4 regions of the Ruegeria sp. I1 genome follow, and region 3 is predicted to be linked to each of the others. Evidence: riboswitches for the same ligand, from Rfam matches in the RefSeq annotation. Region 3 holds a riboswitch; each other region holds the start of a gene.
What was found. Region 3 has a riboswitch for cobalamin ahead of ACR0DH_RS05030 (DUF1636 family protein). Riboswitches for the same ligand answer to the same signal wherever they lie in the genome.

Region 1 (8,004 bases), on a different contig from region 3:
TCTCATTGCAGCTTCGGATGGGCTTCAGTTTCTAGAAGACAAGGACATTCAAGAGGTTGTCACGCGCAATCATGAAGTGAGTTGCGACGCTATTGCGGATAAGTTGATCAGAGCCTTGATTAGCCTTGATGATCCAGATCAGGACAACATAGCTTTCTCTGTTGCAAAGGTTTGTTCTTAGGCGTTGATAGCTGGCGTTGAACTGATGTCGTGGCGCATCTGCACTTATTGTAAGCTGCCTTGTCGCAACTGATTTCTTCGATTTTCGTAGTGGCGATTGGCCCGTTTTTGTGCTGAACGAGTATCAAATCACCTCTACCAACTCCGCATGTTTGAACAAAGCAGGCCGTGATTTGACTAGATCGAATACATCCTACGCCCATCGCATTTCAGCAACGGCGTCATCGGTGAGCGGAACCCGGACGCCAGGTTGAACAACAGCCGGATCATAGGGTGTGCGATCAAACACCTCACGCACCATATCTGCAAAGAAAGACAGTGGTTTGCTGGGATAAGCGGGATCAAAACTCGATTGATCCCAGCGTTCACAGAACTCGGCACAGTCATCGAAATAGATGCTGTCACGATGAGCTTGGCGTTTTTCGGGGTTCGCGCCTACGTGCTCTCCGAAGTAAACAAGCTGAAAATCCCCATGGGTATGCACGCACCACGTGACCTGTTCGCGTAGGAAGGGTTTGAGGATTGAGGCCGCATATTCATCGTGATTATGCGGCGCATAGATGTCACCGATATCATGCAGCAAGGCGCCAACGATCCAATCTATGTCTGCCCCGTCAAACCAGGCGCGGGTTGCTGACTGCACCGAATGGCCAAGACGTGTGACTTGATAGCCGGACAGGCTTTTGTCGAGCCTCTCCATCGCCTCCAGCAAACGATCTGCCGTTCCTTTGCAGTACTCACGCTCCAGAGTATCGAGGAAGGTGTAGTCCTCTTTGTCCCCGTCCTTCATCTGCGTGAATTTCACCTGATCCATAGCATGTCCTTTGGCGTTTACGTGTGGGTCAGCGGGCGCAAGCAAGCGTGTAATTCCGGACTATCCACGCAAACACCGGACTCGGCAAATGAAACCTGTTGTGCCGGTGAAAATTGTAGTCGCCGGAGGTGGGTATCGACGTCTTTTAAGAGCACAAAGCCGTGCGATAATCCCGCAGCCCGTTCTATGTCACAGCGGCATGCGAAAAGATCGGCGGGCCTGCGCTCCGCCACGCCTTTCACGTTTTGGCATGGCAAGCGGCAAAGGTCTGAATGGTTGCTCCAGCGAAGTCAAAAGCAAGTCGCAGAACGCTGCAACGGCAGGTGAGTGATCTTTAAATGGTGCAGCTGTTTCGTAAGCATGCCTCGCAGCTACTTCATAGCAGGCATTGCCAGGAACACCCGCGATCCATTGCATATAGCCAAGCTGTCCCATCTGACGTGCTTCATCCGCAGGCATGGGGCCTGTATCGAGTTGAATAATCGTCCGTTCCAATAACATCGCGCCCTCCGCGCAAAAGGGACGAGTGTGGCTGGTCACGGTGATGTGCCGGGGACGCTTGGTCCTTCGGTCGTCTCTGCCGTTCCCAAGGCACCCCGCCCGGGTTCAAGTTGACTGCGGCGCATGGCATCACACACCGTAGATGGCAGGTCTCCTGACTTGCGGGTCAACGCTTTCCCGTTCCTTCCCGAACCCTAGGGCTCAGTGGTTTCCAACGGGGTCGCTCGCCGCTTACAGTTGCGGGGGCAGTCACGGAATTGGGTATGAACCCGCACCGTGTTCCCTTTTCAGCCGACTCGAACCGAGCCGGACACCATCGCTTTCACTGTCTCATACGCGATTCACTATGTCCACTGGGTTTGGCGCAATCTGACAACGCTGAAAATGTCCGCCAAAGCTGAAACGGCAGTGAGTTCAATCCATGCAAAAGGCTTTACAGGGCGTGGCATTCGGGTGCCTTAATGTTTACAGAATTTGACGATCTGAACAGAAAGAGCGCGTATATGTCGAACCATGGCTACGACTCCGGCCGATTGAACCTGCCTTTCGTTGGTATCTGTACCTTTGGCAAGTATCCCTATGTCGAGGATTGGGACGCGATTGACGCCGACGTTGCGGTTCTTGGCGCCCCGTTTGATTTTGGCTGTCAATGGCGGTCCGGGGCGCGGATGGGGCCACGCGCGATCCGTGAGGCGTCGACGCTGTTCTCATTCGGCCATGCTGGCGCTTATGACCACGAAGATGATGTCACCTATCTGGATCCGGCCAAAGTAACCATTGTTGATATCGGCGATGCAGACATCGTGCATACCGACACAATGAAAAGCCATGCAAATATCGAGTTTGGGGTGCGCAAAATACTGGAGGCGGGGGCGCTACCGGTCGTCTTGGGCGGCGATCATTCGATCAATATCCCCTGCATCAATGCCTTTGATGATCAAGAACCAATTCATGTGGTGCAAATCGACGCGCACCTGGATTTTGTCGATGAACGGCATGGGGTGCGCTATGGCCACGGAAACCCAATGCGCCGTGCCGCCGAAAAACCCTATGTCACCGGCCTCAGTCAGATCGGCATTCGCAATGTGTCGTCCACCGCTAAGGATGGCTATGCGGATGCCCGCGCCATGGGATCAGACATCCAATCTGTCCGGCAATTCCGCAAAATGGGGGTCGATGGGATGCTGGCCCGCATTCCAGGAGGCGCGCGGTATTATGTGACTATAGACATTGATGCCTTCGACCCATCCATCGCCCCAGGTACAGGTACACCAAGCCATGGCGGATTCATTTACTACGAAGTGCTAGAGCTCATGGCAGGTCTGGCCAAGCGGGGCGACATTGTCGGACTCGATCTTGTTGAAGTCGCACCGGATTATGACGCCACCAGCTCCACCCAAATCCTTGCGGCGCAGCTGCTGATGAACATCATCGGGCGGGTGCTTCATGAGAAAGAGCAGCGTTAGATCCGCCAATCGTCATCTATGCGTGCAGAGCGTTTGAGCGTGCCGCCGCCATTGGCGGTGGTTTTGTGCTATACTGGGCGCATTGAAGCACTCCTTAAGGGGGATTTTTAGATGACTACGATTGCCAAACTGAATTTTCTTAGAAAACAAGCCGGATTGCCGCTGATCCGTTTCGACCTGATCAGATTGCGCGAGGAGGATATTCAGGACCTGCGCGACGCCTATGCTGCGATGTACGAAATCTCGGACATCGCGATGGGTGATCGGCGCGGATATTTCGCTCTGGCGCGTGGGCATGGTTATGATCAAGACCTTTGCCATGACGATGACCGCACGTTTCTGACCTGGCACCGGTCCTATGTTTATTCCTTCGAAAAAGCGCTCAACAGCGCGCTGCAGTGGAAGCGCGGGGATGACGAACTAGAACTTACTCTTCCCTATTGGGATTGGACCCAGTTTGCCACGGCGACACATGCCTCGAACGGGCTGCCCAAAGTGGTGGATGATGCGACCTACACAAACAGTGCCGGGGATGATGTTCCAAACCCGCTTGCCCGCGCACACAGCATCTATCGTAGCATTGCGCTGGGTTTGACCGGCGACGAGGTCTTTACACGCAGATACACAACGCGCCTGCGCAGCAATATCCCGTTGCTGGAGGATGAGGTTGAGCGCTATTTGACCAACCCAAACTTTGAAGCCTTCCAAGCCGATTTCAACTTCGCGGCTCATGGCGGTATCCACGTCCTGACGGGGGGCACGGATACATCGTCGCCCTTGCCCCGCTCGATTGGAGATATGGGTAGCACAGTGTCTGCCTCATATGACCCGGTATTCTGGCTGCACCATGCGATGTGCGACAAGGTTTGGGCAGATTGGCAGGCGCTATGGCCCGGGGCCAATGTTCCACAGCATGTTCTCGACACAGTCGTATATGACGGTCGGGTGGGCCGCGATTTGATCGACGCGGAAACCTCGCTCAGATACATCTATTCCGAGGATTCCGTTGAAGCCGCGATTGGTGCTTTGGGAACCTCGGACAGCGCACCCGTGGCCACATTGTCAGCGGCAGCAAGTCATGTCACCGAGGTTCGGCTGGGCACAGTGAAAGCCGGATTTGTCAGGGCCGAACTTGAATTCCATCGCATGCGACCGCCGACCGAAAGCTTTGAGCTGCGTGCCTATGTCGACAACGCCAATTGCGATGCCTCAACTGGGTACAAAGACAAAAGCTATGCGGGGCGCCTTGTGTTTTTTGGCCATGGCACCTGTCCGGGCGCGCCGGGTCACTGTAACCCTGCCTTAGCCGTCCGTGATGACTATGATCAAAGATACAAGCATCCGCTTAGATATGAACACACGCGGTATCGGCTGGACATCACACGCGGTTTGCGGCGCTTTATTGGTCGAAAGAAGACGGTAAAAAACCTGAAGATTTACCTTGTGACGCTGGATGACAAAGGTGAGTCCGTCGCGCCCGAGACGCTGGTCTATGATCAATGTTCGCTAAGAACCTATGCCAAAACCTAAACTGCTGGGGTCGGATCCTTGGACGTTAGACTTACGGATAAAGCTGTCAAAGACAGGGTTCTAAGGATCTGGCTGCGCCGTGTCCCAGAAGCGGGTGGTTTTCTTCAGGCCTGGCATATTGATGCAAACGAGAATGAGCGGCAGATCGGCAGCGCAACTTTGTATGGCAGAGGGGTCGGATCGACGGCGCAGGAACGCGCAATGCTGTTGTTTCGCCTGCCTCCGGATACCGATGATCTGAAGCTTTCAGTTGGGGATCGCGTTCAAGTTCGTATTGAAGAAGGAAGCGACTTCAAAGAGCTGAATCTCGATGTATCTGAGGTCGAGTAGTGTTTGGAATTTGAAGAACTTAGCCAGTTTTGCTTAGATGCCTACCAGGGTGTTCGAAGATTTGTCCGAATCCTTCAAGCTTATCCATAATTCCTGCGCGGCGTAGACAGGACCAGAATTGCGCCTGGTTCGATGTGATGACCGGTTTGCCTGCTGCCTGTTCAATCTCATCCACCACTTCCAATGATCTGATACCCCCACAGGACAAGAAGATTGCATCGGCTTCGGGCCGGTCGATCTCTAGGGCAAATTCTTTCCAATAAGATGGCTCGACCTTGCCGAACTCAATACCGGTTGCAAGACACAGGCCTTGAATGTCCAGAACATCGAACCCTGCGGCTAATAGATATTCGGCCTCGGCGGTGTTAACGTCATCCAGATAAGGTGTGCCAACGACGATCTGTTTGGCACCAACCTCACGCAGGGCGTCCATGACGCCAGTGACAATGCACATCGGTTGCGCATATGGCGCGCCTTTGCGGATTTCTCGAAAGACGTTCTCTTCGCGGCAAACAATCGACCCCGACGTGCAGCTGTAGCTGATAACGGATGGTTTCACATCGGGCTGTAGGCGCGAAGCGGCGTCGGCCATGTGATCGATGTGGCGGGCCAGAGTTTCATTTGTTGTATAGTCGTCAGTCTTCAGGCGGGTGATATGAATGCCCACACCTTCAGGGGCCATCGCATTTAAATCCGCCTCGCTGGCAAGATCGGTCGACATCAAAATGAAGCCCAAGCTGCCACGATGAGCGATACCGCCTCCCATAAGCGGCGTGCGAGCTATCGAGTGCACAATATCTCCGGTCTTAAACATCAGACGATGACCTCCTCAATTGCCTTGGGGTGATGTGTAACCTGTTCCCAGCCGGTTTCGGTAATGATGAACGTATCGCCAACCTGTGCGCGAAAGTCATCGGTCGAAACCGCGCCATCGACGGCAAAGACCATACCGGGCTGAATGACGGTCTCGTCCCCGGTTACCAGCTGCGGTGCCTCAAGAAAGCTGAATCCTGTAGCCCGGCCGCAGCGAAACGGATATTCAAACCCGGCGTCCTGAATGACTTCGGCATAGGTGGCATGCACACTTTCTGCGGACACACCGGGTTTGAGCGCATCCAGCGCAGCCTGTTGGCTGGCGACGGCGACCTCGTAGATTGCGACCTGCTTTGGGTCGGGATCGCCGATCCAGAACATGCGGTCAAATCCGACCTTGAAGCGATGAAAATTGGTCAACCCGCAGAAACACATGAACACCGGCTCGCCATGGCGCATAATACGGTTTGTGGCGCGATGATGTGTCTTGGTCAGTTGATCGCCCGAGGCCAAAATCTGCAGGAAATGCATGTTGGGCGACATGTCGCTGTCTTCGTAATGCGCCGCTAAAAGTTCTGCCGCTTTGCGGGTTCCTGCTTGCGAGGTGGCAATCGCAACCTCATACTCGGGCACCCCATCCCCGATGGCTGCACGACCCGCCGCCACCATGGTCGAAGCGACTTCACCCGCGTGACGGGCCAGTTGCAGCTCGTAAGGTGATTTGATCATTCGCATATCGGTCAGGATCGGGGTCGCACTGGCCAATCGGTCTGTTCCGACAAGCTCATCCACGTATGCGCGTACAATGGGCGGCATATGGTCCGGTTCAATCCCAACCTTGGTGGCGCTTTTGACTGCGTTGGGCAGTTCCGCGCGCCATTCTTCGCCCATCCCATCATTCCAGGCTGCGATCCGGTCCACACGCGCAGAATACCTGGCCGCATTCAGATCAATCGTCGGTGTGATCAGTAGCGAAGGACCATCTTTTGGAACTGCCAATATGGTTGGACGGCCAAACTCCATATGCAGATAGTCATAATATCCAGTCAGGTAGTAGACATTGTCGTCATCGGTGATCAGCGCGATGTCGATTCCCGCCTTGGCCAGTTTGGTTTGAAACCGGGACAGCCTTTCGTCAAACATATATGGCTTCCTTGCGTGTTTGGTTTTTTGGCATCGTTCCACAGATGGTTCGGCGACGTGCATGTCTCATGAGCCAGCATACAATTCGCAAAGCAACCTTTGATATGAATTCATCATGGTTGGGGGAGATGGAAATACGCTTACCGTTCAGGACAAAACCATCCCTCAGATGCAAAGACGTAACTGCATTTTTTGGGTTTGTTTCTGCCAACATGGCTTCCGTGGTGCGCTGGATTGAGCATTTATTCAAGAAACATTCTGTCGTCATCTTAGACAATGATGGCGAGGTTTGACGTCGAACACTATTCGTTAGGTGAGGTTTCGCGTTGCTAGTGGCGCCAAGTAAGAGCATTGTGATCGTATGGATGACAAAGACTTAGAGCTGCTCGCGCTGGTGCAGAAAAACGCACGTCAAACCGCCGAATCCTTGGGTTTGGAAATCGGTTTGTCGACCCCGGCGGTTCAGAAACGTTTAAAAAAGCTACGCGAAACGGGCGTGATCGAGAAAGAGATTGCGGTTCTCTCGCCGCCCAAGCTTGGGCGGGAACTGACGGTTATCGTCGAAGTTAAATTGGTTCGGGAAAGCCGTTTGCATCTGGACAATTTCAAGCGGTTGATGCGGAACAGCCCGGCGGTCCAGCAATGCTACTATACGACAGGTGAGGCAGATTTTGTTGTGATCGTCGTTGTAGCGGACATTAAGGAATATGAGGCGTTTACACAGGAATATTTCTTTGACGATTCCAATGTGAACGGGTTCACCTCTTCCATTGTTATGGATCGTGTAAAAGTATCGCTTGATATCCTGTGACGGCGCGATTGCGCCCCCAGACGTTGAAGTCGGGAAGCGCGTCGATAGTAAATCTCTAGATCACGATTAGGCTCTGCGGTGCGCGGGTGGTCAAAAGCTCTGCGCCGTGTTTGCGGATAACGATGTTTTCTTCATGCACCATCATCAAGCCGGACCCGTAAGACAGCGATGGCTCAAGCGTCAGCACCATGTCGTCTTCAAGAACTGTTTCATCGAAGGCCGCGTGCGAAGGTTGTTCAGTCAGTTGCAGTCCCAACCCATGTCCCAGGCGGCCAATATCGCCGCCCGAGGGGTCGATTTCAGCGATCACCTCTGACATGGCCCGAAACAGATCTTTGCAAGTGTTTCCGGGTATTGCGGCCTCTAACCCGGCTTCGGTCGCGCGCCAGAGCGTATCATAGGCCTGGCGGGTCGCA
Region 2 (8,004 bases), on a different contig from region 3:
TGAAGTGTAATCCGTTAGGAGCGGTCGGGGCACATTGATAGGCGCGTTGCACACCTTGCATGGCTGTGCGCAAATCGCTCATATCATACTGATTACCAACGAAAACCTCAGCGCCAGCCGCTTTCAGACGATCTGCGCGATGATCTCTGGAACGCACAAAGGCTCGGACGCGGACACCCTTGGTAAGCAATTGAAGGGCTACGGGCAGGCCGGTTTTTCCAGCAGCACTTGTCACCAAAATCCTGGGCTGTGTTGACATTGCATCGACTCCATTCCATTCGATAGTTAAGGGAATAAAGCTGTTACTTTAAAAAATAAAGTAACGAAATCGTGAGGTGTGCAATGGCTAAGCCACGCTCATATAAACTGCTCTGTCCAATCGCACGCGGTTTGGATCGCGTGGGTGACAGATGGACGTTGTTGATCTTGCGAGACCTGCATGCCGGACCAGCGCGATTTACCGACCTGCAAAGCGGGCTCAGCGGGATCGCTGCAAACCTGCTGACCGATCGGCTTGCAAAGCTGGTCGCAGATGGGCTGGTTGCCAGACGCGATGGCCCCCATGGTGCGATGCTGTATGAACTGACAGATTTAGGGCGCCGGACAGGCAACCTGATTTTTGAGCTGGCGATGTTTGGTGCACTGTTTCCCAATACGGGCGAAATTGTCCGACCCGGAAACCTGCGTACAGTCGCGGTAACGCTCAACGCTGCCGCACAACGTGTTCACACTGGGGATTTGAGTGTGGTGGCAAGCCTTGTCGTGGATGGCGAAGCGTTTGAACTGAAGGCCTCAGACGGATCTGCAAGTGTATCTTATGCAGAAGCAACAAACCCTGATGTCGAGCTGCGTACCAACTATGCCTCTTTGCTGGCGCTGTCAGAAGGTGAAATGACCCGGCAATCCTTTCTAACCGACCATTCCGCGATTGAAGTAAACACAACCGGAAAGGATCAGGCTTTGCTAGAGCTTATGAGTTTGATTCTGGGCGTGTTTCAGCAACATGCTTAGTCCGCTAGTAGATCGTACCCCGCAGTCAGCTGACAGAAGCGAATGCATTCAAGGTGCCGCGCGTTTCTTCATCTGCGGGAAACAACAGCTCGATATTCAGATCGGCGACCACAATGTCTTCTGCGGTGCGAAACTGGGAAAAGGTGGAAAACAGGCTGAGGCGCAAGCCACCAGCTCGATATATTGTGGGGATCACAGGTGGCAAAGGTCCGGTAGGTCGCCAAGCTGCAATGGCCGGATCGGCGGCCAACCGCGCAACAGCTTCGTCCAGTTCGGATACTCCGCCAGCTTGTAAACTCTCGGATCGTAGACGGACCATCGTATGATGGCCAACCTCTCCCCAGTTTTCGATAATACTGGGTCCCCAATTAGGGTCGCAAATTGCTTTAAGCAAGCTATCGCCCTCGGACAGTCCAGCAACCTTCAACAACGCTCTTGCCGCTGTATTGAGATGTCGCAATCGCCAAAGCCCATCCAGAACTATCGCGGGGTAGGGATCGTGTCTGAACAGAAGATGTGTGATTGCATCATTGATGGGTTTCAGCAAGGCGCTGTCGGGGGATTCCTGCCTATAGAGGGCGGCAAATCCGGCCCCGTACAACAGGCGATTTCGCTCGGGTCTGGGGACATCCAGAACCTCGGACAGATGCAGAACCATATCGCGGCTGGGTCGGGCGCGACCGGTTTCCAGAAACGAAATATGACGCGCTGAAACATCCGCAAGACCTGCCAGTTGCAGCTGGCTTAGTCCACGGGTGCCGCGCCAGCCTTTCAGCAGCGAACCGAACTGTGCCAAAAACTGTCCTCCTTCGCTGTTATGCGCCGACTAAATCACAACCCTTACCTAACAGGTAATTGCTTACATTACCTGTGCGGACTTAGATCTCAATCATCGATTTAGAAAGAAAGGACATGCCATGGACCTGCAAGAGAAGCTTTTGAAAACCGGGGCCGGGTTGGTGATTTTGTTCGGCGGCGTCATCTGGATGGGGGCACATCCCGCTATGGATGCTGTGCCAACCTTTTTTGGCGATCTGATCTTTTGGCCGCTCGATGGCGCGCAGAGACTTACGTCCGAGGGGGCAAGACTGCTCAGCGCGATCGGCGGGGGGATCATGGTCGGTTGGGGTATCCTGCTCTGGGCGCTCGCGGGCGAGGGGATGCGCATTGCGCCTGCATTCTCAAAACGGGTCATCCTTCTATCGATCTGGACATGGTTCTGCGTCGACAGCCTGGGGTCTGTGCTGGCGGGCGCGCCGTTCAATCTGATCGGCAACCTGGTGTTCCTGGGGATGTTCACCATTCCGTTTCTGGACCGTTTCGCCTCAAAGGGTGCATCGACAGCAAAAGCCAGCTAAGGGCATTTCCAGCCGAGGGCCTCATGGACGTTCTGTTTCATGGGCCCAGATGCCGGTGGGTGATGTCGATATCAACGACGCACGGCGCAGAAACCCCAAGTTTTTCTGCCAGCCGGCGCGAAAATGAAACGGTCATGACGGCGGTTTGATTGATCCGTGTGTCACTGGCGACAAGGGTCTTAAGCTCAGTGGTGCTGGTTACTGCACCGAACATAGTACGCTCGGTTTCGACCACTGTGCCGTGCCACTGATTTGGGCCTTGTTTGGTCCAGCGCACATCTGCATCCAGCACGCGGTTAAACTGTTTGAAATCAAACGGGGCCTTAAAGGTCATCGAGTCGTGATACAGGATTTCGGTCTGGGGCCCGCTTTTGATCTCTTGCTGAATCTCAGGTGTGCAGCCGTTGACCTGACGAACGGTTGTCGCGCCTTGCCAGACACCATCTTTGGGCCGGATATCAGCAGCTAAGGCCTTTTGCGCCGAGGCGATGCCAAAAGCCAGCAGCATTGCAAGCAACAGCAGCAGGGCTTTTTTGGTGTCCGTATCCAGAACACGACCGGATTTGTAACGTCTTTGAATGAAAATGCGTTTTCTGTGCTTATGTTGCACGTTTCTACTCCTTTGTTTCATGGCCCCTGCGTAATCACGCAGTGGTGGGGAAACGCTAAGCCGAACAACATGTTTTAAGCGTCTCGACCCATCGGCGAGAACAGTTCGGGATGTCCCGTTCGACCGGACGGGACGGCAATCATTCGGATGAAGGATAGTTTGATGCTGCGTCTGATCAGGGCGTTTTGCCGATGCGCCTGCGATGGGGTGCATTTCGAAACGCTTTATCAGTCACAAGCCCGACGGTGCCTGACCGTCATCAAAACAGTAAGAAGATTGAGGAAATTCATGACATTGAATTCTCGTAGTTGCGGAAGGTTTGCCGCAATTGGATTTGGCGTTGTGCTGAGCAGCACGCCACTTTCCGCCCAGGTCGCCAACACTCTATCGGCTTCGGACAAAGACTGGGCATTTTACATCGGCGCAGGCGGTGGATTGGTCCCCGAATATCAAGGATCGGATGAATACGAACTGGCACCGCTGGTCACCTTTGAAGGCGTCTGGCGAGATAGGATTGTAATCTCGGATCAGGGGCTGGGCGCCTTTCTGTACGATCAGAATGGGTTTCGTGTGTCTGCGGCTGTTGGCTATGGCGGCGGACGGGACGAAGACGATAGCAACGATCTGAAAGGATTGGGCGATATCGACAATAGCGCTGTGCTGTCGCTGGGTACTCAGTTCGATCTGGGTCAAAGCCTGACCGCGACGGCGGATGTCAGGAAGTTTCTGGGTGGCTCGGAAGGTACTGTTGTGTCACTGGGTCTGCAAACGCAGGTGCCGTTTGGCGTGATCCGTGGTGCGCTGGCCCCCACAGGCCGACCCTATAGCGACGAAACCAGCCAAAACGGCGTTGTTCTGATCGGCGGGGTCTCTGTCGATTGGGCGGATGAGGACTACAACCAAAGCTTCTTTGGCGTGACCTCAGCGCAATCTGCCCGTTCAAGTCTGCGCCAATACAGGGCGGAGTCTGGTGTAAATGCGCTGAATGTCGAACTTGGCGTCAGCAAACAGATCGGCAGAAGCTGGGGTGTTACCGGCCTATTGGCCTATTCGCGCCTGCTGGGAGACGCGGCGGACAGCCCGATTGTGAAATCCAAAGGAAACTATGCAGCCGTCGTGTCAGTCGCCTACCAGTTCTAAGACCTGATAAACGATACCTCGTCGACTGAGCCAGCGCGGTGATCGTGCTGGTTCAGTTGCTTCCCAGACTAGTTGCGTACGTCAGAAGGCGTTTTCCCAGTCTCGCGCTTAAAAGCCTTGTAAAAGGCTGAGCGCGAATTGAAGCCAACATCATACGCGATGTTCAGAATGGTCTCGTCGGTCGAGGTCAATTGCTCGATTGCGTCATTGATCCGCCATCGGTTGATATAGTCAAAGAATGTGCTGTTCAGTTTGGCATTCAACGTTTGCGAAACATAATGCGATGTGACCCCGATATGTTTGGCCAGATCCCACAGGCTAAGGTTCGGTTCGCGGTACAGCAGGTCCTGGCTCATTGCCGTTTCGATCTTCTTCGCGATCCGCGCGGCGCGTTCTTCGTCAAGGGCTGATTTCTTGTATTTGCGCCCTGATGGCTCGTCGGGGTCGGGTGGGTCTGTCACTGGTGTTCGGGACAGGCCTGGGCGTTGGCGCAACCCCCATATGCCAATGACCCAGAACAGAAACAGCAGGGCAAGGCTTTCCAGGAAATCAAGCAACTCATCTTGTACCTCGAACCCGACAGCCTCGGACACTGTAAGTATGCTGACGGCCGCCGACAGAAACCAAAATGACATGGCTGCGAAAGTAATCACCCAAACCCAAGTCAGCTCTCGGTTCTCGGTGCTTGCAAAGACTTCGCGCAACCGTTTGCGGTAGATCATCAGCATTCGGATGATCAGGATCAGGTAAACGGCCATTATGATCCGGAACAGTACGTCAGCGGTCAAAACCGCCAAGGCGATCAACACAAACCGCAACAACCGGGGATCGTCCTCAGGTAGGTCAACATCGCTCAGATCCGTTGGCAGAAACATCAGCGATGACATGAGCAGCCCGGATATGATGATCGGGGGTAGGTGATACCGCAGCCTAGGCTTGGGCGCTTCATCCGCTTCGCTGGTCAAGGCGCGGACATAAAGCCAGAAAAGAAAGGGGCTTGCGAAATCAAACAGGACGACAAGCACGCTAACGCGCATCACAAGATTGAACTCGTCCTCACTTCCCGACGCGTCGGCGATCAAAGCGCCAATAGAGGACAGGCCTTGTATAAGAAACAGTGCGGCCAGGGGCATGAACACACCGGTATCGCGCTTTCGTAGAAACAGCAGGTTAGCACAAAACAGGCAGAGCCCGATAAAGGCGGTATCAACGAATTGGGTGGCGGATTCCAATATTACTTACTCTCTGAAAATCGACCACGGATGGTCTTGCGCTGCAGCCTCTTCATGCCCTCTAAAGCATGCGATCTGACATCTACCAATTTCATGGGATTTGTCGTCTCTTTTGATCGGACAGGACGTTTGAGACTGCGTTAGACAGGTTTAATCTAAATTCTTGCGCGGCCGTTCGGCGCGCTACGACTTGGCGTGGCGTGCCAGAAACTGCGAGAACCGGGCCAGCCCGGCTTTCAAATCTTCGGTTGGGTTGGTGTATCCAAGCCGCAGCCAGCCCTCCATGTCCATTGCGCTGCCCGGCGTCAGCATCACACCTTCTTCTTGCAACAGCGTCACGCATAGATCGCGCGAAGACATTGGTAGTTCGTATTTCAACAAGGCCGTAGTGCCGGATTTTGGCGGCACCCAGCTAAGCAGCGGTTCGTTTACGATCCAATCCTGAACGATCCGCAAGTTTTGGCGAGTGATCCGGTGCGCCCGCGCCAGTATCTTGTCGCGATGTTCCAGCGCCATGGCGGCTAGCATTTCGTCGATCTTGCCGACCGATATCGTGTTGTAGTCCCGGTGGATCATCACGTCATGCAGCATCTCTTTGGGTCCGGCGATCCAGCCAACCCGTAACCCGGCCAGCGAATAGGCCTTGGACATGCCTGCCGTGCTGATCCCTTTTTCGTACAGGTCTGCGACTGCGGCGGTGAAGCCGTCGCCTGTCTGATCTGTTCCGCGATAGACCTCGTCACAAAGCAACCAGGCATCGACACCACGTGCGATTTCGACGATTTGTTCCAGCAATGTGCGATCCATCAGCGCCCCTGTCGGGTTATTGGGATTGTTGATCACAATCAGGCGCGTATCGGGTCGCACCATCGCCCGCAACTCGTCCAGTTCGGGCAAAAAGGCGTTTTCGGACCGCAGATGCAGCAGTTCGATTTCGGCACCAATGCTTTCGGGAATGGAGTAGTGCTGCTGATAGGTGGGTATCACGGAAACCACGTGATCACCACGCGATACCAGCGTCTGATGCACCAGAGAGTTCGCGCCGATGGTCCCATGCGTTGTTAGGATGTTATCCCGGCCCTGTCTGTCATACAGGCCACAGATCGCATCGCGCAGGCGTTCTGACCCTTCAATTGCGCCATAGGTCATCTTCATGGATGACAGATCGTTCAGAATGCTGTTGTGCTGACCCGCCATGTCGAACAGTTCGCCCAGCGTGATGGACTGGACGCAGGTCTCAGCCAGATTGAGTTCGCAGGTCGTCTCGAACTCATTCATCCACATCTCAACACCAAAGGGTCTGATTTCCATTGGGGCTCTCCTACTTTTAGCATTTGGGGCGATGGCACGTAACGGACGCACGGTTATGAAGATGTCTTATACCGCCAAACCAGCCAAGCGGAAGATTGCGGGTTTGTGCCTGAAATGTATCCCGGGGTTTTACTTCACAAACCCGGATCCGACCCGGACATCGAGATGTCTGTTTTGAAACTGAAAATGTCGCAAGTCTCTCAGCATATGAACTGCGCGACTCTATCCTGTGCATGTGAGGTGCCGCTGTTTGAGTCTCAGACAGCGGAGAATTGGGAAGCCGGTGAAATTCCGGCACTGCCCCCGCAACGGTAAGGAAGGTCAGGTTCGGCAATCAACCACTGGGACGAGGATCCCGGGAAGGTGTCGCAACCGGGCGCAAGCCCCTTTCAAGTCCGGAAACCAGCCTTGCAGATATGTCAAACCGCGGGTGGCGGTGGGGGCACATGTTTCGGACGTGATCCTCGCGCGCCTCCGGACGGTTCCTCCTTGTCATCTGCCCAAGCAATGCCGCGGGGCGCGGCAGGAGAGCCAGAAATGAACAGCATTCAAAGCCTGTTGGCACGTCGCATCCCTGATCACGCGCTCGAGCAGGCGTTTTATACAGACCCCCAGGTATTTCAGGCCGATCTTGAAGCCATCCACTATCGCGATTGGCTGTTTGCCATTCCGGCCTGCGAGCTGGTGAAAGCAGGGGACTACGTAACCTATACTGTGGGTGCCTACCGCGTTGTCATTGTGCGTGGTGCCGACAACCAAATCAGGGCATTTCACAACACCTGCCGCCACCGTGGTTCGATCATCTGCAAGGCTGCAAAAGGCAATGCGCCTAAGCTGGTTTGCCCCTATCACCAATGGACCTACGAGCTCGATGGTTCATTGCTGTGGGCGCGCGATATGGGGCCGGATTTCGATCCGAAACAGCATGGGTTGAAGACCGTCCATTGCCGTGAGCTTGCCGGGTTGGTTTACATCTGTCTTGCGGACAACGCCCCAGATTTCGACATGTTTGCCAATACCGCGCGCCCTTATCTGGAGCCGCATGATCTGGGCAACGCCAAAGTGGCTTTTGAAAGTTCGATTGTTGAGAAAGGCAACTGGAAGCTGGTTTGGGAAAATAACCGCGAGTGTTACCACTGCGGTGGCAACCATCCCGCGCTATGCCGCACATTCCCTGATGATCCTGCAGTCACAGGGATCGAAGGGGGTGAGACGCCGCTGCATATGCAAGCGCATTTTGACAGGTGCGAAGCCGCCGGGATGCCCTCGCAATTCTACCTGCATGATGACGGACAATTCCGTATGGCTCGGATGCCTCTGAAAGAAGGAGCGCAAAGCTATA
Region 3 (8,004 bases):
CGCATCGTGGTAGAGGTCGAACAGATGCGGCGCAACGGTGCCCGACAGATGCGCAAACGAGGCCATGTGATCTAGCGTCGCGGCGATCTCGGCCGCGCCACGGAAGCCGTGGCGCTGCATCCCGGCGATCCAGTCCGGATTGGCTGCGCGGGCGTGGACGACGCGGCTGATCTCTTCCGGCAAGGTGCGGGCGCGTGGGTTTTCGGGATTGGTATTGTCCAGATGATAAAGCTGCGCGGTCCCACCCGTGGCCTTTTTGGCGGCGGCAAAACCGGCCTCATGCGTGGCGTAGTCGTTGGCCAGCAGCAAGTCTGTCTCGGTCAGGTCCTGCAGGTGAACAAAACTGTCGGCATGCGCCACGCGTCGGGTGATGCCCGCCTTGTCCTGAACGATGTTTTCGCCCTCCAGCGCGAAGGAGCTGGCCTCAAGCCATGCCTCACCCGCTTGCGCGCGCGCCTCGTCGGTATAGACCTCAGACAGTTGTGTCATGTTGACGCCATAGCTGCCGGGCGCGGGGCCGAAGACGCGGGCCGACGGGGCTTGACCGGCATAGGGGTTCCAGTCGCTCGCCTCATCCCGCGCCGCCAAGGCGCGAATTGCCTGACCGTATAGCGCCGAGAGGGTTGGGAAGACGTCCCGGAACAGGCCCGAGACCCGCAGCGTCACGTCTAGGCGCGGGCGGCTGAGGTCAGTGATCGGCAGCACTTCGATCCCCGAGACCCGCTCGGACTCTTCATCCCAGATCGGTTTCACGCCCAAAAGGTGCAGCGCCATGGCGAATTCCTCGCCCGCCGTGCGCATCGTGGCCGAGCCCCAAAGATCGACGATCAGCCCCTTGGGATAGTCGCCTTCTTCCTGAAGGTGGCGGCGGACCAGTTCCTCGGCCAGTTTGACGCCTTGGGTGTAGGCCGCCCGCGTCGGAACCGAGCGGGGGTCGGTGGTATAGAGGTTCCGTCCGGTTGGCAGCACGTCCGAGCGTCCGCGATAGGGGGAACCGGACGGCCCGGCCTCGATCCGCTTCCCGGCCAGCGCGTCGATCAGAGCGTTGCGCTCCGCATGCGCCGAGGGCGCGGGGTCGAAAGTACCGGAAACCTCAGACGCGCGGCCATAGATATGCAGCCCGTCGCCGAACTGGCTTTCTTTGATATCGCAGACAAAGCGGTCGATGCGGGTGATCGCCTCGGCAGTGCAGGTGGCCTGATCAAGGCCCAGATCGCTCTCCAACCCGATGGCCTGCGCCTCATCCCGGATATCTTCCTGCAGGCGATCGCGGCGTTTGGGGTCGAGGCCATCCGCATTCGAGAACTCATCCAACAGCGATTCCAGCCGAACCATGCGATCCGGGGTGCCACTTTCCTTCATCGGAGGCGGGATATGACCCAGCGTCACAGCCCCGATCCGGCGCTTGGCCTGCGCGGCCTCGCCCGGGTCGTTGACAATGAAGGGATAGATCACCGGCAGGTCACGGATCAGCGCCTCGGGCCAGCAATTCGCCGACAGCGCAACGGATTTGCCCGGAAGCCATTCCAGCGTGCCATGCGCGCCGATATGGATCAAAGCGTCTGCGCCCAATCCTTTGCGTAGCCACAGATAGAAGGCGACGTAGCTGTGACGCGGGGTGCGAGACAGATCGTGATAGTCGTCATCGCGCAGCTCGGGCGTACCGCGTTCGGGTTGCAGTGTAACCATCACGTTGCCTCGGCGCAGGGCGGTGAAGTGGAACGCGCCCTCGGTAAAAACCGGGTCGTCTTCTGGCTTGCCCCAAACAGTTTGGAGATCGACGCGCAGTTGCTCGGGCAGGTTAGCCAGGGCTGCCTGGTAATCTTCCAAAGACCATGAGATGCGCGCGTCCAGCAGGGTTTCAGCAATCGGCTCAGCCGGTGCGGTGCTGTAGCCCTCGGTTTGAAGATCGGCCAGGATCGCCTCGGCCGAGGCCAGCGCGTCGAGGCCCACCGCGTGCGCCATTTGCCAGTCCTTGCCGGGGTAGGTTGATAGCACCAGTGCGGGTACTTGATCTGCCTTGGGCTTGTTATGAAGGGTCAACCAGCCTGTGACACGGTTGATGATCGCTTCGATCCGCTCTTGCTCAGCCCGGTGGGCAAAGCGGGAATATTCCAGATGCGGATCACGCTTGCCCGGTTCCTTGAACGAGGCAATGCCCGCTGAAATGCGCCCGTCCACTTCGGGCAGCACCACATGCATGGCGAGATCGGCAGGGGAGAGACCTCGTTCGGCCTCGGCCCAAGCCTTGCGTCGGGATGTGGCGAGGGCCATCTGAAATACCGGCACGCCCGCCGCGTCCAAAGGAGACGTTCCCGATGCGCCTTTGCCCGAGAACGAGGTCGCGTTGATGATCGCCGAAGGTTTCAACGCGGCGATGTTATCACGCAGCCATTCTGCGGCAGCAGGAGCCTTGAGCGAAGGGGCGAAGAGGCCGACGGCCTCGAACCCACGATCCCGCAAGCTGCGGATCACGGCGGCGACAGGGGCCGTGTCCGCCGAGGTCAGATAGGCGCGATAGAACGTGACGATGATACGTTTTGCGTTGCCCGAAAAGGCCGCCTCAACCGGGATCACGCCGCGATCAGGACACCACGCGCCGGATTCGGGCAGGGTTTTAGCCCCCATAACAGGGCCGGCATAAAGCCCCGCCGCCAATGCCATCTGCGCCAAGGCAGCCTGTGCCGCGACCTCTCCGCCGGTGTCGCAGAGATGCGCCAGACGGCGCAGGGTCGAGACGGGCAGGGTGGAATATTCATCCAGCCGCGTGTCCTCTCGCCCGTCGGCGGGTAGGACAGCCAGCGCGATGCCCTTGGCCTGCGCCAGCGACAGCACTTGCTGCAGCCCGTAGGCCCAGTAAGGCACGCCGCCAATAAGACGGATCAGAATGCCTTTCGCACCCTCCAACGTCTGTTCCACGTAGGTGTCGACGGACAGAGGATGCTTCAACGCCGTCAGGTTCGCCAACCGCATCGTGGGCATGCGCCCCTCGGGCCCGCCACCGCGATGCCAGCCTGCCGCGAAAGCGCCAAGGTCGCTGTCCGAGAAGGACAGCACCACCAAATCCGCCGGGCTCTGGCCCAGATCGGTTGGGGTTTCCGTTTCTTCTAACCCGTGGCTTTCGCGGAAGACGACGTGCATGGGCCTTACTCGGCGGCCTCGGCTACACCCGTGAGGATTTCGCGGATTTCTGCTTCTTTGATGTCGTCATGCTCGGCGATCACTACCATGCGCGAGCGGCGTTCCTCGCCGGGCCCCCACGGGCGGTCGTACTGGTGACGCACACGAGCACCCACGGCTTGCACCAGCAGGCGCATCGGCTTGCCTTGAACGGCGGCATAGCCTTTGACACGCAAAATGTTCAGCTCGGTGGCCAGGCGCTCGATCTTGGCGACCAAATCGGCGGGATCGGACTGTTCCGGCAACTCGACGATGGTGCTTTCGAAATCGTCATGCTCGTGATCGTGGTGACCGTCGTGATGCGACGGACGAGCATCCATGTCGTCCTCGGCTGCGGCCTCAAGACCCAGAACGACGCGCACATCCACGGCACCTTCGGCAACCTCAACGACGGGTAGCGGGCGAGGGGCCTCGGCGGCGATGATCTCTTTCGCTTTGGCCACGCCTTCGGGACCGGCCAGATCAGGCTTGGTCAGCAGGATGATATCGGCGCAGGAAATCTGATCCTCAAACACCTCGGATAGGGGCGTTTCATGGTCGATCGAGTCATCGGCGAGGCGCTGAGCATCCACCGCTGCCACATTCGGCGCAAAGCGACCGGCTGCGACGGCCTCGGCATCGGCCAGCGCGATCACACCATCAACGGTGATTTTCGAACGGATATCGGGCCAGTCGAACGCCTTCAGCAGCGGCTTAGGCAAGGCGAGGCCCGAGGTTTCGATCAGAATATGCTCAGGGCGCGGCTCCAGAGCCATCAGGGCTTCGATAGTCGGGATGAAATCATCGGCCACGGTGCAGCAGATACAGCCGTTCGCGAGCTCCATGATGTTTTCCGCCGGGCAATCCGGGATCGCGCAGGATTTCAGGATGTCGCCATCAACGCCAACATCGCCGAATTCATTGACCACCACCGCCAGACGCTTGCCCTGCGGGTTTTGCATCAGGTGCTTGACCAGCGTGGTTTTGCCCGAGCCCAGAAAGCCGGTGATGACAGTGACGGGAAGTTTTTCAAGAGTAGACATGGGTCAAGCTCCAATCGGGGGAATACGGGCCGCACAGTTTTTGCGGAAATGTTCAGGACGTTCGCGCCATTTGACCAAACCATCGTCAGTGGCCAAATACTTGGTCACACCTTCGATGATCGTTTCGACATGGTCGGTTTCGTTGAGGTTTTCGTAGACAAAAGTCCAACGCGCGGGCCCACCACGTAGCACGATGGAACAGCCCTGATCGCAATTTGACAGGCATTCCACAGGCTTTAGGTCGATCCCGTCTGGCACGCCGGCCTGTTCCAGCGCCTTATGCAGCAAAGCGCCGGGGCGCTGGGTGTCATCTTCGATTGCCAGGCCACGGCGGCATGTCGTGCAGACCAGCAATTCAACTGGTGCGGCTTTACTCATCTCTCTCATCCCCCTTAGTCAAATCTGGGGGACGGGGTTTCATGTGGGCCGATCCAAGCCCCACACCGGAACACCCCGTCCGGTTTCATCTTCGGGCGCTGGCAGGTCTCCCGGCTTGCGGATGTCAGGGTGTATACCCTGTCGGATGTCCTGCCTTCCCAGCCTTTGGCCAGTGGCTTTGGGCACCCTCTCCGGTCACGGTCGCGGGGGCGGCTGCGTTTGGCGGTAAACCCGTTGACGCATTCCCTTTTCATCCTCTTACGAGGACACCAACGGATCGGACATGCGGCACTGATACGGTGCTTGTCAAGCGTGTCGCCGACAACCGCAAGGTCGGGCGCAGAAAAACGACCTGTGGCGGTCGTTGGGCGGCATGTCAGGGCTTGGCTTGCGGCTTTCGAAAGGTTTAACAGCGACCGCTTCACTGAACCAAATGTTTGACGAATAACCAGACGGCTCTTCATAACAGCAGATACAGGCCAACGGCGGGGGCGTTTTGCTCGGGTATCTGGAAGCTTTGTGAGAGTGGTGGGCGACCCTGGAATCGAACCAGGCGTGCGTCTCCGCGAGGGAGTTACAGTCCCCTGCCACACCTTGCGGCCTGTCGCCCACTGTCAGGCGTTGCACCTGACGTGGAGGCGTGATTACTAGCGCACCAAAGGAGCGTCAACAGGAAAATACGGCATTGACGCAGGAAAGCGAATTCATGGCCCGGAGGCCCTCAGAATGAAAAAACCCAAGTGGGTTGTTGAAAAGGAACAGGCACGAAAAGCAGCAGCGGCCGAGACGGTTTGGCTGTTTGGTTTACACGCCGTGCGCGACGCCTTGATGAACCCCAAGCGCCAGAAACTGCGCCTGATTGTGACACGAAACGCGCGGGACAAACTGCTCGAAGCCATTGAATTCGCAGGGATCGAGGCCGAGATGGTTGATCCGCGCAAGTTCAGTGCCCCGATCGATGCGGGTTCGGTGCATCAAGGGGCAGCGCTTGAGGTTAAGCCGCTGGAGTGGGGCGGTTTGGCCGAGAACTGCATCGGACGGGAACATCCCCGCGTGATCCTACTGGACCGTGTAACGGACCCACATAATGTGGGTGCGATTCTTCGGTCAGCCGAAGTACTGGGTGCAAGTGCTGTGATCGGAACCCGGCATCATTCGGCCCCTGAAACCGGGGCACTGGCCAAGACCGCCAGCGGCGCATTGGAACGTCAGCCTTATCTAAGGGTGCGCAATCTTGCCGATGCCATAACCGAGCTTCAGTCGATGGGATTTCTGGTGCTCGGTTTGGATGGCGAGGCGGATCAAACTATTGAAACAGCCCTGGGGGATCAAAGGGATCAACCTGTGGCGCTGGTATTGGGTGCTGAAGGGCCGGGACTGCGGCAAAAGACCAAAGAGACTGTGGATCAATTGGTGAAAATTGACGCATCCGGGGGATTTGGGTCGCTGAACGTCTCAAATGCTGCCGCAATCGCCCTATATGCCTCTCGGCACCATTAGCGAGGAGAGTACTATTTCCGGACCGTCCAAAATCGCTACCTGCTGCTACTGCGGTACACGGGCTGCCCTGGTTCTGACAGGAAAGAACCGGCATGAGCTGAGTTGTTCCAACTGCGGCGCACCGCTGCACGATCTTAAGAAACTGCCGAAGCACAAGGTTCAGAAATCAAGGCCTGACCGGGTCGCGATCAGTCATGCGGCGTCTCCGAAATCGCGAAAAAAGAAGAAGAAAAAGAGCACGCTTTATCGTGTTCTGGATGAGGCCTGGGATGTCATAGAAGACATCTTTGACTAAAGGCTGCTCCGCACTCGCAAGGATGTTCACATCCACGTCAACTGGGGTTTCACAGCCGCCCAAAAGTTGCATCTTAGTCGCTCGATTCTTTGCCACGGGACCCAGATGCAAAACCGCCGTTTCATATTCGGTATACTGACAGCCATCGCCCTTGCACCCGTCGCTTGGGCGCAGGATAAACCTGTCTATTTTGCGACCGATGGCGCCGCGATGGCGGGGTATGATCCGGTGTCCTATTTCGACAGTGCTGCACCGGTTCGGGGTGAGCCGAGCATTGCTGTCATGTGGAAAGGGGCCCAGTGGCATTTTGCGTCACAGGAAAATCGCGAGCGGTTTGAAAGTAACCCGCGCGCCTTTGCACCTCAGTTCGGGGGCTATTGTTCCTATGCGATGGCAAATGGGGTTCTAAAAAGCACTGACCCCATGGCATGGCAGGTCGTGGATGGGCGTTTGTATCTCACTCATTCCCCAGCAGTTGAACGGATGTGGGAACAGGACAGAGCGGCGAATATTCATCTGGCCGAGGAAAATTGGCCCGTCATTCTGTACGAAGACTAGCCGATTGTCCGTATTTTGTGAAAAGTCATCACAAAAATGAGCGCGCGGTCTTTTTTTTAACCAGATCATGCCTAAATGTCACAGTGACCGCGGAACGGAACTGCCGCGGGTCATTTCACTGTCCCTCGTTCCAACAACTGGCGCCCAAGGCTTCTTGGGCGCTTTTTTCTTTTTTGCGGCTATGATTAGGATGCAACCATGGCAGACTACTCTGACGCGCATCTGAAAACCATCCTGCAACGCACCAAAACCATCGCGGTAGTTGGGGTGTCGATGAACCCGGTGCGTCCCAGCTACTATGTAGCGCGGTATCTTTCCTTGAAGGGATATACCGTGATCCCCGTCAACCCGGGCCATGCTGGCAAGGACTTGTTCGGTCAAACGGTGCGTAGCGCCCTGTCCGAGATTTCTGAACCTGTCGATATGGTTGATATCTTCCGACGTTCCGAGGCTGTTCCGCCCATCGTCGACGAAGCGTTGGCGGCGTTCCCCAAGCTCCGGACCATCTGGATGCAGATCGGGGTCGAGCATCCTCAGGCCGCTGAAACGGCGCAGGACCGTGGTGTGGATGTGGTGATGAATCGATGCCCGAAGATCGAATATCAGCGCCTGTTTGGCGAACTGCGCATGGGCGGGTTCAGCACCGGCATCATCTCATCCAAGCTGTGAACCTAGTTGGTGACAAAGGGCTTCAACCGCGCCACCTGCTCGAGGCGCCGTTTTTCCAGAACAACATCGCGCGGAGCCCAGTCATATCGGCTGTCGTCTGACAGCGGTGACCAGAACAAAACCCCGCCATAGCGCCAGGGATCCAGCACAACACCTTCGTACATCGAGCCTCCGGCGCGGCTGATGATCGCCGTGCTGTGGTCGATGCGGAAAGGGTTGTCGGCATTGGCGATGGCGCGGTGCAGCGTAAGTGTTTCGAAGTTTTCCTGCTTTAACCGGCGTTCGATATCTTCGGCCCAATGCCAGCACAGCCCGCGTGGGCGTAGCCCCTGATTGACCTTTGTATTGTGGATCAGCGGGGGGTCGGTGATCTGATATTCCTGCGCCAGTTGCGCGGTGTAG
Region 4 (8,004 bases), on a different contig from region 3:
CACCGCGGGTTTCGCCGTCGAAATAGCGATACGGAACCGCCTCGATACCCAGGTAGCTCAGGATCGACAGGTGGTTCGGCCATGTCGGGTTCGATACAAACACCCGCGCCTCAGGATTGGCCATGCGGATCATCTCGAACGCCTGACGGCAGGCACCCGTCCCGCCCGGTGTAGCAACGGCGGCAATATTGGCACGCGGTACTGCGTCGCCGAGGATCAGGCCGATCATCGCATCGGCATAGGCCGGATCACCTGCCAGTCCCGTATAGGCTTTGCTCTCCTGCTCCTCCAGAATGCGCTTTTCGGCGGCTTTGACCGCTCGCATAACCGGGGTAACACCTTCGGCATTCTTGTAGACACCAACACCCAGGTCGATCTTCTGATCGCGCGGGTCTTCGCGGTACATCTGCATCAGCGCCAAGATTTTGTCGGCGGGCTGCGGTTTGAGGTTCTCGAACATCAGGTCTCTCCGGTTGCGACGGGCAGGGTTGGGAAAGCACCCCATTCAGCCCAGGAGCCGTCATAAAGCGCGTGGTCTTTTTTGCCCATGCGTTCAAGCGCAAGGCTTAGGATTGCAGCGGTCACGCCCGAACCGCACGAGGTGATCGCCGGTTTGGTCAGATCCACGCCTGCGGCCTCAAACACGGCGCGGCACGCATCGGGCGACTTCATTGTACCATCACTATTCAACAGGCTGCCAAAGGGCACGTTGCGCGACCCTGGTATGTGGCCAGATCGCAGCCCTTCGCGCGGTTCAACCTCGGTTCCGGCGAAACGGGCGGCAACACGGGCATCGATAATCTCATGATCAGCCAGTTTGGCGGCCGCAGACACTTGTGTCACGTCGCGTACCAGATGGTTCTGCACCCGAACGGTCATATGCCGATCCCGGATCACCGGGGGCAGATCTTCAACCTCTCGCCCTTCGGCCTGCCATTTCGGCAAACCCCCGTCCAGAACGGCGATGTTCTCTTGGCCCATCAGGCGGAACAGCCACCAGACCCGCGCGGCCGACATCAGCCCGGCCCCGTCATAGACGACCACCTGATGACCATCGCCGACGCCCATCGCCCGCAGGCGTGACATGAACTTCTCGACCGGCGGCGCCATATGTGGCAAGTCCGAACGTTGGTCCGAAATGTCATCAATATCGAAGAAGCGCGCGCCGGGGATGTGGCCCGCATCATATTCCGCCTTGGCATCGCGATTCTGCGCGGGCAGATACCACGACCCGTCCAGAATCCGCAGATCCGGGTCCTTGATATGCGCGGCCAGCCATTCGGTAGATACCAGGGTTTTCGGATCGTCTTGCATCAAAGCCTCCCCTAAGCGAGTCTGAGTTTCCCTATATCCGAGCGGCCAAACGTGCAAGCCATGCCAAGGCCTGCACCCCCGGCGCGCTGACAATTTTTTCCAAACATACACGTTTGCCTGCTTGACAGGCGGCACCCCGTGCCAGACACCTGCCTGACGTGGTTTCCAATGGGGAATTCCCCCTGAGGAATGAAAAGGGAATCCGGTGCGACAGTACCTGTCAATTCCGGAACTGCCCCCGCAACTGTAGGCGGAGTTTCGCCCCATCATGGCCACTGACCGAGGCAATCGGTTGGGAAGGCCGGGATCGAAGCCAATCCGCAAGTCAGGAGACCTGCCATGTGCAAACCGGGCGAAAGCCCAATTCTTAAACCTTTCTGCCGTCGGGTGTGACGGGAAGGAGACTAAACTATGCATATCGAACCGGGCGTCGTAAATGGCGCCAAACTTGTCTTGAGCTACGCCACCGCAACTGGCGCAGGGCTCTATACCGCTAAACTGGCTTGGGACAGCCTCAAAGGCAGCGGCATTGCCAGCCTTGCCATTCGCTCAGCCCTGACCACCGGGCTGGTTTTCACCTTCTTTGAGGTGTTGCCGCACTTCCCGGTCGGGGTGTCGGAGGTTCATTTTATTCTGGGATCGACCCTGTTTTTGTTGTTCGGTGCGGCCCCTGCCGCCATCGGCCTGATCGCGGGCTTGTTTATTCAGGGGTTTTTCCTGGCGCCTTTCGACCTGCCTCAGTTCGGGATGAACATGACAACGCTGCTGTTACCGTTGTTTGCCTTGCAGGCCTTGGCCAACCGCATCATTGCGCCGAATACGGCCTATATTGATCTGAAGTATTCTCAGGCGCTTGCGCTGTCGACGGCCTATCAGGGCGGCGTCGTCATCTGGGTGGCGTTCTGGGCCTTTTATGGCCAAGGATTTGGTGCAGAAAACCTCGCCGCCGTTGTCAGCTTTGGCGCTGCGTACCTCCTGGTTATCCTGATAGAACCACTGGCTGATTTGGCCGTGTTGGCCGCAACAAAATCCATGCGGGATTTGGGCCGGATTGGGCTGTTCACACCGCGCCTTCACAACACTGCATAACTCTATTGCGCCGCGTTACCCAGCGCGGCGCAACCTGAAATGCTGAATAATCCCGATCACGCTAATGATGATCCAGAAGCCTTCAATCAACATTGACGCCAGATTGAAGTTCTGAAGCAGCGAATAGACAATCAAAACAGACCCCAGCAGGTTCACCACGGGAAACGCCAGATCTTCGGAATTCATATACCGCATCTGCGTGGCGAAATAGGCGGCAACCACGATCAGAGCCCCGAAAGAACCGATGGCGTCCACAATTGTCAGGCTGTTGAAAAACTCGCTCATCAATGAACCTTGCCGTTATCTGGAACATCTGGCTGTTGCGCATAGTGATGCATGTTCAAAAACGCCGCCCCTTCAGCACCTGCGCGATAGCCATGCGGGAGATCCGCTGCAAATCGCAGCCCCTGACCCGATTGCAAGGGCACCCAAGCCTCACCTTTCAGAATGTCCAGCGTGCCACTAAGCACAAAGACCTCCTCGGTCACACCAGCGGCATGGGCGGGGGACTCATGGCTTTGGTTGGGGGCGAGCTGGACGTGAAACGTCTCTGCCCCCAAGACCGGATCAAAGGGAAAGACGATCTTGACCTCGATACTGCCGGGAAAGGTGACGGTCTGAAACACTGTCGGATCGCCATTCACGGTGTCGATCAGAGCGCTGAGCGGCAGTTGAAACCCTTTGGCAATCTTCCACAGCGTGGCGATCGTCGGGCTTGATTCGCCCCGTTCGATCTGACCCAGCATCGCTTTGCTGACGCCGGTCATCTCAGCGACTTTCGACAGGCTCAACCCCGAAGCGGCCCTCACATCCCTTAGCTTTAGTGTTATGTCGTCCGGAGCCATGCCATCGTCTTTCGAATCCTCTTGTGCGTTATAGCGCACATATGGTACGTGCGCTATAACGCACATTCCCCGCATATCGCAACCGGGGCAAAAGGGAAACAGCATCATGCCAATGTACCGATCCAGAACCTCCACCCATGGCCGTAACATGGCCGGAGCCCGTGGCCTGTGGCGCGCCACCGGTATGCAGGACGATGATTTCGGCAAGCCGATCATTGCCATCGTCAACTCATTCACCCAGTTCGTACCGGGTCACGTCCACCTGAAAGACCTGGGCCAGATGGTCGCGCGTGAGGTTGAAAAGGCTGGCGGTGTTGCCAAGGAATTCAACACCATCGCGGTGGATGACGGCATCGCCATGGGCCATGACGGGATGCTGTATTCCCTGCCCTCACGCGAAGTAATCGCGGATTCGGTCGAATATATGGTCAACGCACATTGCGCCGATGCGATGGTCTGTATCTCGAACTGCGATAAGATCACGCCCGGCATGCTAATGGCAGCGATGCGGCTGAATATTCCGGCGATCTTTGTCTCGGGCGGGCCGATGGAGGCCGGTAAGATCGACATCGCTGATCTGGACGCCAAAAAGATCGACCTTGTCGATGCGATGGTCGCCGCCGCGGATGACACATTCACCGATGAACAGGTTCAGCATATCGAAGAAAACGCCTGCCCCACTTGCGGGTCGTGCTCGGGCATGTTCACCGCGAACTCGATGAACTGTCTGGCCGAGGCACTGGGTTTGGCACTGCCAGGCAATGGCTCCACCCTCGCCACTCATGCGGACCGCAAACAGCTGTTCCTTGAAGCGGGTCGCCGGATCGTCGAGATCACCAAGCGGCACTACGATCTGGACGAAAAAGGCTTCCTGCCACGCGAGATCGCAACGTTTGATGCGTTCGAGAACGCCATGAGCCTGGATATCGCCATGGGTGGATCGACCAACACGGTCCTGCATCTGCTGGCAATCGCCCACGAAGGCGGCGTCGATTTCACCATGTCCGACATGGACCGGTTAAGCCGTAAGGTGCCGTGCCTGTGCAAAGTCGCGCCCAATACCGAGAACGTGCATATGGAGGACGTCCACCGCGCCGGCGGCATCTTCTCGATCCTCGGTGAACTCAGCCGCGCTGGTTTGTTCCACAACCACTGCAGCACGGTGCACACGCCAACCATGGGCGAAGCGATTGCCAATTGGGACATCAAAGTCGCCAACAACCCCGCCGCACAGGACCTGTTCAAAGCGGCCCCCGGTGGTGTGCGGACTACTCAAGCATTCAGCCAGTCGAACCGGTACAAAGAACTGGACACCGACCGCGAAGGCGGTGTGATCCGGTCCAAGGAACATGCGTTTTCTCAGGACGGAGGCCTTGCAGTTCTGTTCGGCAATATCGCCCGCGACGGCTGTATCGTGAAAACAGCGGGTGTGGATGCCAGCAGCCTGACCTTCACCGGCTCGGCCTATGTCTGCGAAAGCCAGGATCAGGCCGTCAGCGACATCCTGACCGGTAAGGTGAAAGAGGGCGACGTTGTTGTGATCCGCTACGAAGGTCCACGCGGCGGGCCGGGGATGCAAGAGATGCTCTACCCAACCTCTTATCTGAAATCCAAAGGTCTGGGCAAAGCCTGTGCTTTGCTGACCGATGGTCGTTTCTCGGGCGGCACGTCGGGTCTGTCGATTGGCCATGTCTCACCCGAGGCCGCCGAGGGCGGTGTGATCGGTCTCGTGCGGCAAGGCGACAAGATCGAGATCGACATCCCCAAACGCTCGATCCATCTGGCGGTGTCGGATGAGGACCTGGCGCAGCGACGCGCCGAGCAAGACGAAAAAGGCTGGGAACCGGCAGAGCCGCGCAAGCGCAAGGTCTCTACCGCGCTGAAAGCCTATGCCAAATTGACCACAAGCGCCGCTAAAGGGGCGGTGCGTCAGGTTTGAGTCGGAAACCACTCAACAAAAACGGTCTACCTATCCGGTGGGCCGTTTTTGTTCTTTTGCGCGGACAAAGCTGATATTGATAGTGTCCGGTGCTAGTGTGTTTTGATTCAATGGCGGATCGCGTTTCGCCGTGGTGAAATTTTGAGCGGGGTTATCATTACATGGCAATTTTTGATGGCTTGTCTGCAAAAAGTGGCCTCTCTGATGTGCTCAAGCTATTCCCACGGAACTCTGAGCTTCTAATCCGCTTGCTTGATGACATCATGTGTGCTGACGGCGAGCTTTCGCGAGGAGAACGGGAAGCAATTGCGGCATTCGTTTCAAAGCTAAACATGACCCAATACTGCGTGTTCTATCATACTGTATTCTCCGAAGTATTCTCAGGTCCGATAGAAAACACTAGCAGGCGCATCCAACCGCTTTTGAACTATGCTCGATGCCTGCGCGGCAGAGACAGCGATGAGATTGTATTGGCGTTTGAATTGGCCCGGCAAGCGGGATGGCGAGAAGGCGCACTTTACGAAGTTGTCGAAGTCTGTGGTATATTTGACTTCATTAACACCATCGTCCTTGCTTCTGGAATCAATACGCCTGACGAGCCGATGCGTCCGTACCCTACGGTCGATGGCCTAGAAAATTCTTATGCTACGATGGCGGATGGGATCAGAAACTGACTGTCACTCTGGGCTCAAAGCAGACGCTAATGTGCAAATTATTTTCTAAGCAGAAGAATCTCTGCACGGCGGCACCCATTGCCCCTCAATCGCCCAGTTTGGCGTGTACCTCGTCCAGATCGATCTCACCCACAGGCATTTTGTTACCAGGGTTCTCGAAATCGTATTTGAACAGCTCGAAGTCCTGTTTGTAGATTTCATAGACCAGATGCATCGACAGATCGTCGAAATAATCCTCGACCGGATGCGCGCGTTTTGGGCCATGCCCCTCGGATTCGTTGAACCGCGGAATCTCGGACAATGTCACCGGATGGGCGGTTTCGACGTGGTCCAGAACTCCCTGCATCCCGTCGTTGAACGCCTCGGTCCAGAAAATCCGATCATACTGACCGCCATTCACGATAAAGGTCGACACATGTCCCGACATGGCTGACCAGTGGATATCCGGGTCCATCGGGCGGCGCCAGCGGATCGTGTCGCGCGCAAACAGCAGGAACCGGCGGAAGCTGGCAATCTGGTCAAACTCGCCCTTGCCATCATCACCGCCCACTTCGATCCCATAGTTGTAGATCAGTGTCGGCACCAGATTACCCCGATAGCGTTTGCCGTTGCGCTGAATGCCGCAAATCTTGTCAAAGAATGAACTGAGGATGCGGGTGTAAGGATTGCGCACGCAGGTAAAAGAATAGGACCCGTGGTTGCGCACATTGGAGGCGATCATGCCCTGGCTTTGATCAAAGGCCCATTTGTGCATCCCGTCCTTCGCGTCGTGGATATCGCCGTCAAAGAATTCCCCATGATCCGAATAATACATGATCTGACCAATGGTCGAGCACGCACATTTCGGCACCACACGGTAAACCATGCTTTCGCTCTCGGTCATCCAGGTGCCGGGAAACCCCATTGGCGTGCCTCCTATGCTGGCCTGCTCTCAGTTTGATATGCCAGCTTTCGACATCAAAAAACCAAAAATATTCTGTTTATTCAATCGCTCATCCTCAGTATCACGGGTGCAGTCGGGCAAAAAAGGAAATTGCGACATCATATGGCAAAGATTGCCTATATCCTGCTGTGTCACAAAGACCCTGAGGCCATCATTGCGCAGGCCGAGCAGTTAACCGCCGTCGGCGACTGTATGGCCATCCATTTCGACGCGCGCGCCCAGGATGCTGACTACGAAGCCATCCGCAGCGCGCTGAAAGACAACCCCAATGTCACTTTCGCCGCCAAGCGTATCAAGTGCGGCTGGGGTGAGTGGTCTTTGGTGCAAGCCACCCTGAACGCCCTGAACGCCGCCGTCGATGCATTCCCGCGCGCCACGCATTTCTATATGCTGTCCGGCGACTGTATGGCGATCAAGACAGCGGAATACACGCATCGCTTTCTCGATGAAAATGATCAGGATTTCATCGAAAGCCACGATTTCTTTGCCAGCAACTGGATCAAGACCGGGATGAAAGAAGACCGTCTGATCTACCGTCACTATTTCAATGAGCGTACCCAATCCAAACGCTTTTATGCCGCGTTCGAGCTGCAAAAACGATTCAAGCTGACGCGCGACATCCCCGAAGACCTGCAGATCATGATCGGCAGCCAATGGTGGTGCCTGCGTCGCCGCACGGTTGAGATGATCCTGGAGTTCCTTAAAGAACGCCGCGATGTGATCCGCTTCTTTTCAACAACATGGATCCCGGATGAGACGTTCTTTCAGACCCTTGTTCGCCATCTTATCCCGAAGGGTGAGATTGAAAACCGCACGCCAACCTTCCTGATGTTTTCCGATTATGGGATGCCGGTGACGTTCTACAATGATCACTTCGACATGCTGTTGGGCCAAAACTATCTGTTCGCCCGCAAAATCAGCCCCGAAGCGCATGAGTTGAAAGAGCGGCTGGGCGCTCTGTATGCCAGTACAGGGGTCGACTTCCCGATCTCGGATGAAGGGCGCAATCTCTATGCCTTCCTGACCGGGCGCGGGCGCGTTGGTCGCCGGTTCGGGCAACGTTTCTGGGAAGCCGGGAATACCTTAGGCCCTGAGCGAGAGCTGTTTCTTGTGGTCTGCAAGAAATGGCACGTGGCCAAACGGCTGGTCGATCAGATCGCGTCTGAGACGGACATACCATGCATCGAGTATCTGTTCAGC

Region 1: another riboswitch for cobalamin. It lies ahead of ACR0DH_RS13335 (hypothetical protein); the one in region 3 lies ahead of ACR0DH_RS05030 (DUF1636 family protein).
Region 2: another riboswitch for cobalamin. It lies ahead of ACR0DH_RS13030 (aromatic ring-hydroxylating oxygenase subunit alpha); the one in region 3 lies ahead of ACR0DH_RS05030 (DUF1636 family protein).
Region 4: another riboswitch for cobalamin. It lies ahead of ACR0DH_RS18935 (energy-coupling factor ABC transporter permease); the one in region 3 lies ahead of ACR0DH_RS05030 (DUF1636 family protein).

The regions. Positions count from the first base shown of each region.
Region 1 covers NZ_JBQFNM010000006.1:213,966-221,969, reverse strand. The annotation lists gene ACR0DH_RS13345 (PP2C family protein-serine/threonine phosphatase) at 1-181, shown strand, start outside; gene ACR0DH_RS13340 (HD domain-containing protein) at 374-994, opposite strand; gene ACR0DH_RS13335 (hypothetical protein) at 1,184-1,495, opposite strand; cobalamin riboswitch at 1,623-1,828, opposite strand; gene speB (agmatinase) at 1,999-2,961, shown strand; gene ACR0DH_RS13325 (tyrosinase family protein) at 3,073-4,491, shown strand; gene ACR0DH_RS13320 (hypothetical protein) at 4,510-4,821, shown strand; gene ACR0DH_RS13315 (maleate cis-trans isomerase family protein) at 4,841-5,635, opposite strand; gene ACR0DH_RS13310 (M24 family metallopeptidase) at 5,635-6,777, opposite strand; gene ACR0DH_RS13305 (hypothetical protein) at 6,846-7,070, shown strand; gene ACR0DH_RS13300 (Lrp/AsnC family transcriptional regulator) at 7,139-7,588, shown strand; gene ACR0DH_RS13295 (M24 family metallopeptidase) at 7,644-8,004, opposite strand, start outside.
Region 2 covers NZ_JBQFNM010000006.1:159,834-167,837, reverse strand. The annotation lists gene ACR0DH_RS13070 (NmrA family NAD(P)-binding protein) at 1-259, opposite strand, end outside; gene ACR0DH_RS13065 (winged helix-turn-helix transcriptional regulator) at 343-1,011, shown strand; gene ACR0DH_RS13060 (helix-turn-helix domain-containing protein) at 1,037-1,807, opposite strand; gene ACR0DH_RS13055 (hypothetical protein) at 1,929-2,369, shown strand; gene ACR0DH_RS13050 (hypothetical protein) at 2,407-2,979, opposite strand; gene ACR0DH_RS13045 (MipA/OmpV family protein) at 3,268-4,119, shown strand; gene ACR0DH_RS13040 (helix-turn-helix domain-containing protein) at 4,188-5,351, opposite strand; gene ACR0DH_RS13035 (aminotransferase) at 5,535-6,662, opposite strand; cobalamin riboswitch at 6,884-7,087, shown strand; gene ACR0DH_RS13030 (aromatic ring-hydroxylating oxygenase subunit alpha) at 7,200-8,004, shown strand, end outside.
Region 3 covers NZ_JBQFNM010000002.1:244,641-252,644, forward strand. The annotation lists gene cobN (cobaltochelatase subunit CobN) at 1-3,141, opposite strand, end outside; gene cobW (cobalamin biosynthesis protein CobW) at 3,147-4,202, opposite strand; gene ACR0DH_RS05030 (DUF1636 family protein) at 4,206-4,580, opposite strand; cobalamin riboswitch at 4,664-4,869, opposite strand; tRNA gene ACR0DH_RS05035 (tRNA-Tyr) at 5,107-5,190, opposite strand; gene rlmB (23S rRNA (guanosine(2251)-2'-O)-methyltransferase RlmB) at 5,307-6,080, shown strand; gene ACR0DH_RS05045 (hypothetical protein) at 6,094-6,375, shown strand; gene ACR0DH_RS05050 (YHS domain-containing (seleno)protein) at 6,481-6,933, shown strand; gene ACR0DH_RS05055 (CoA-binding protein) at 7,132-7,602, shown strand; gene ACR0DH_RS05060 (hypothetical protein) at 7,605-8,004, opposite strand, start outside.
Region 4 covers NZ_JBQFNM010000012.1:77,104-85,107, forward strand. The annotation lists gene ACR0DH_RS18925 (amino acid aminotransferase) at 1-460, opposite strand, end outside; gene sseA (3-mercaptopyruvate sulfurtransferase) at 460-1,314, opposite strand; cobalamin riboswitch at 1,457-1,670, shown strand; gene ACR0DH_RS18935 (energy-coupling factor ABC transporter permease) at 1,726-2,403, shown strand; gene ACR0DH_RS18940 (CBU_0592 family membrane protein) at 2,419-2,688, opposite strand; gene ACR0DH_RS18945 (helix-turn-helix domain-containing protein) at 2,688-3,248, opposite strand; gene ilvD (dihydroxy-acid dehydratase) at 3,355-5,187, shown strand; gene ACR0DH_RS18955 (carboxymuconolactone decarboxylase family protein) at 5,349-5,861, shown strand; gene ACR0DH_RS18960 (sulfotransferase family protein) at 5,947-6,765, opposite strand; gene ACR0DH_RS18965 (DUF5928 domain-containing protein) at 6,907-8,004, shown strand, end outside.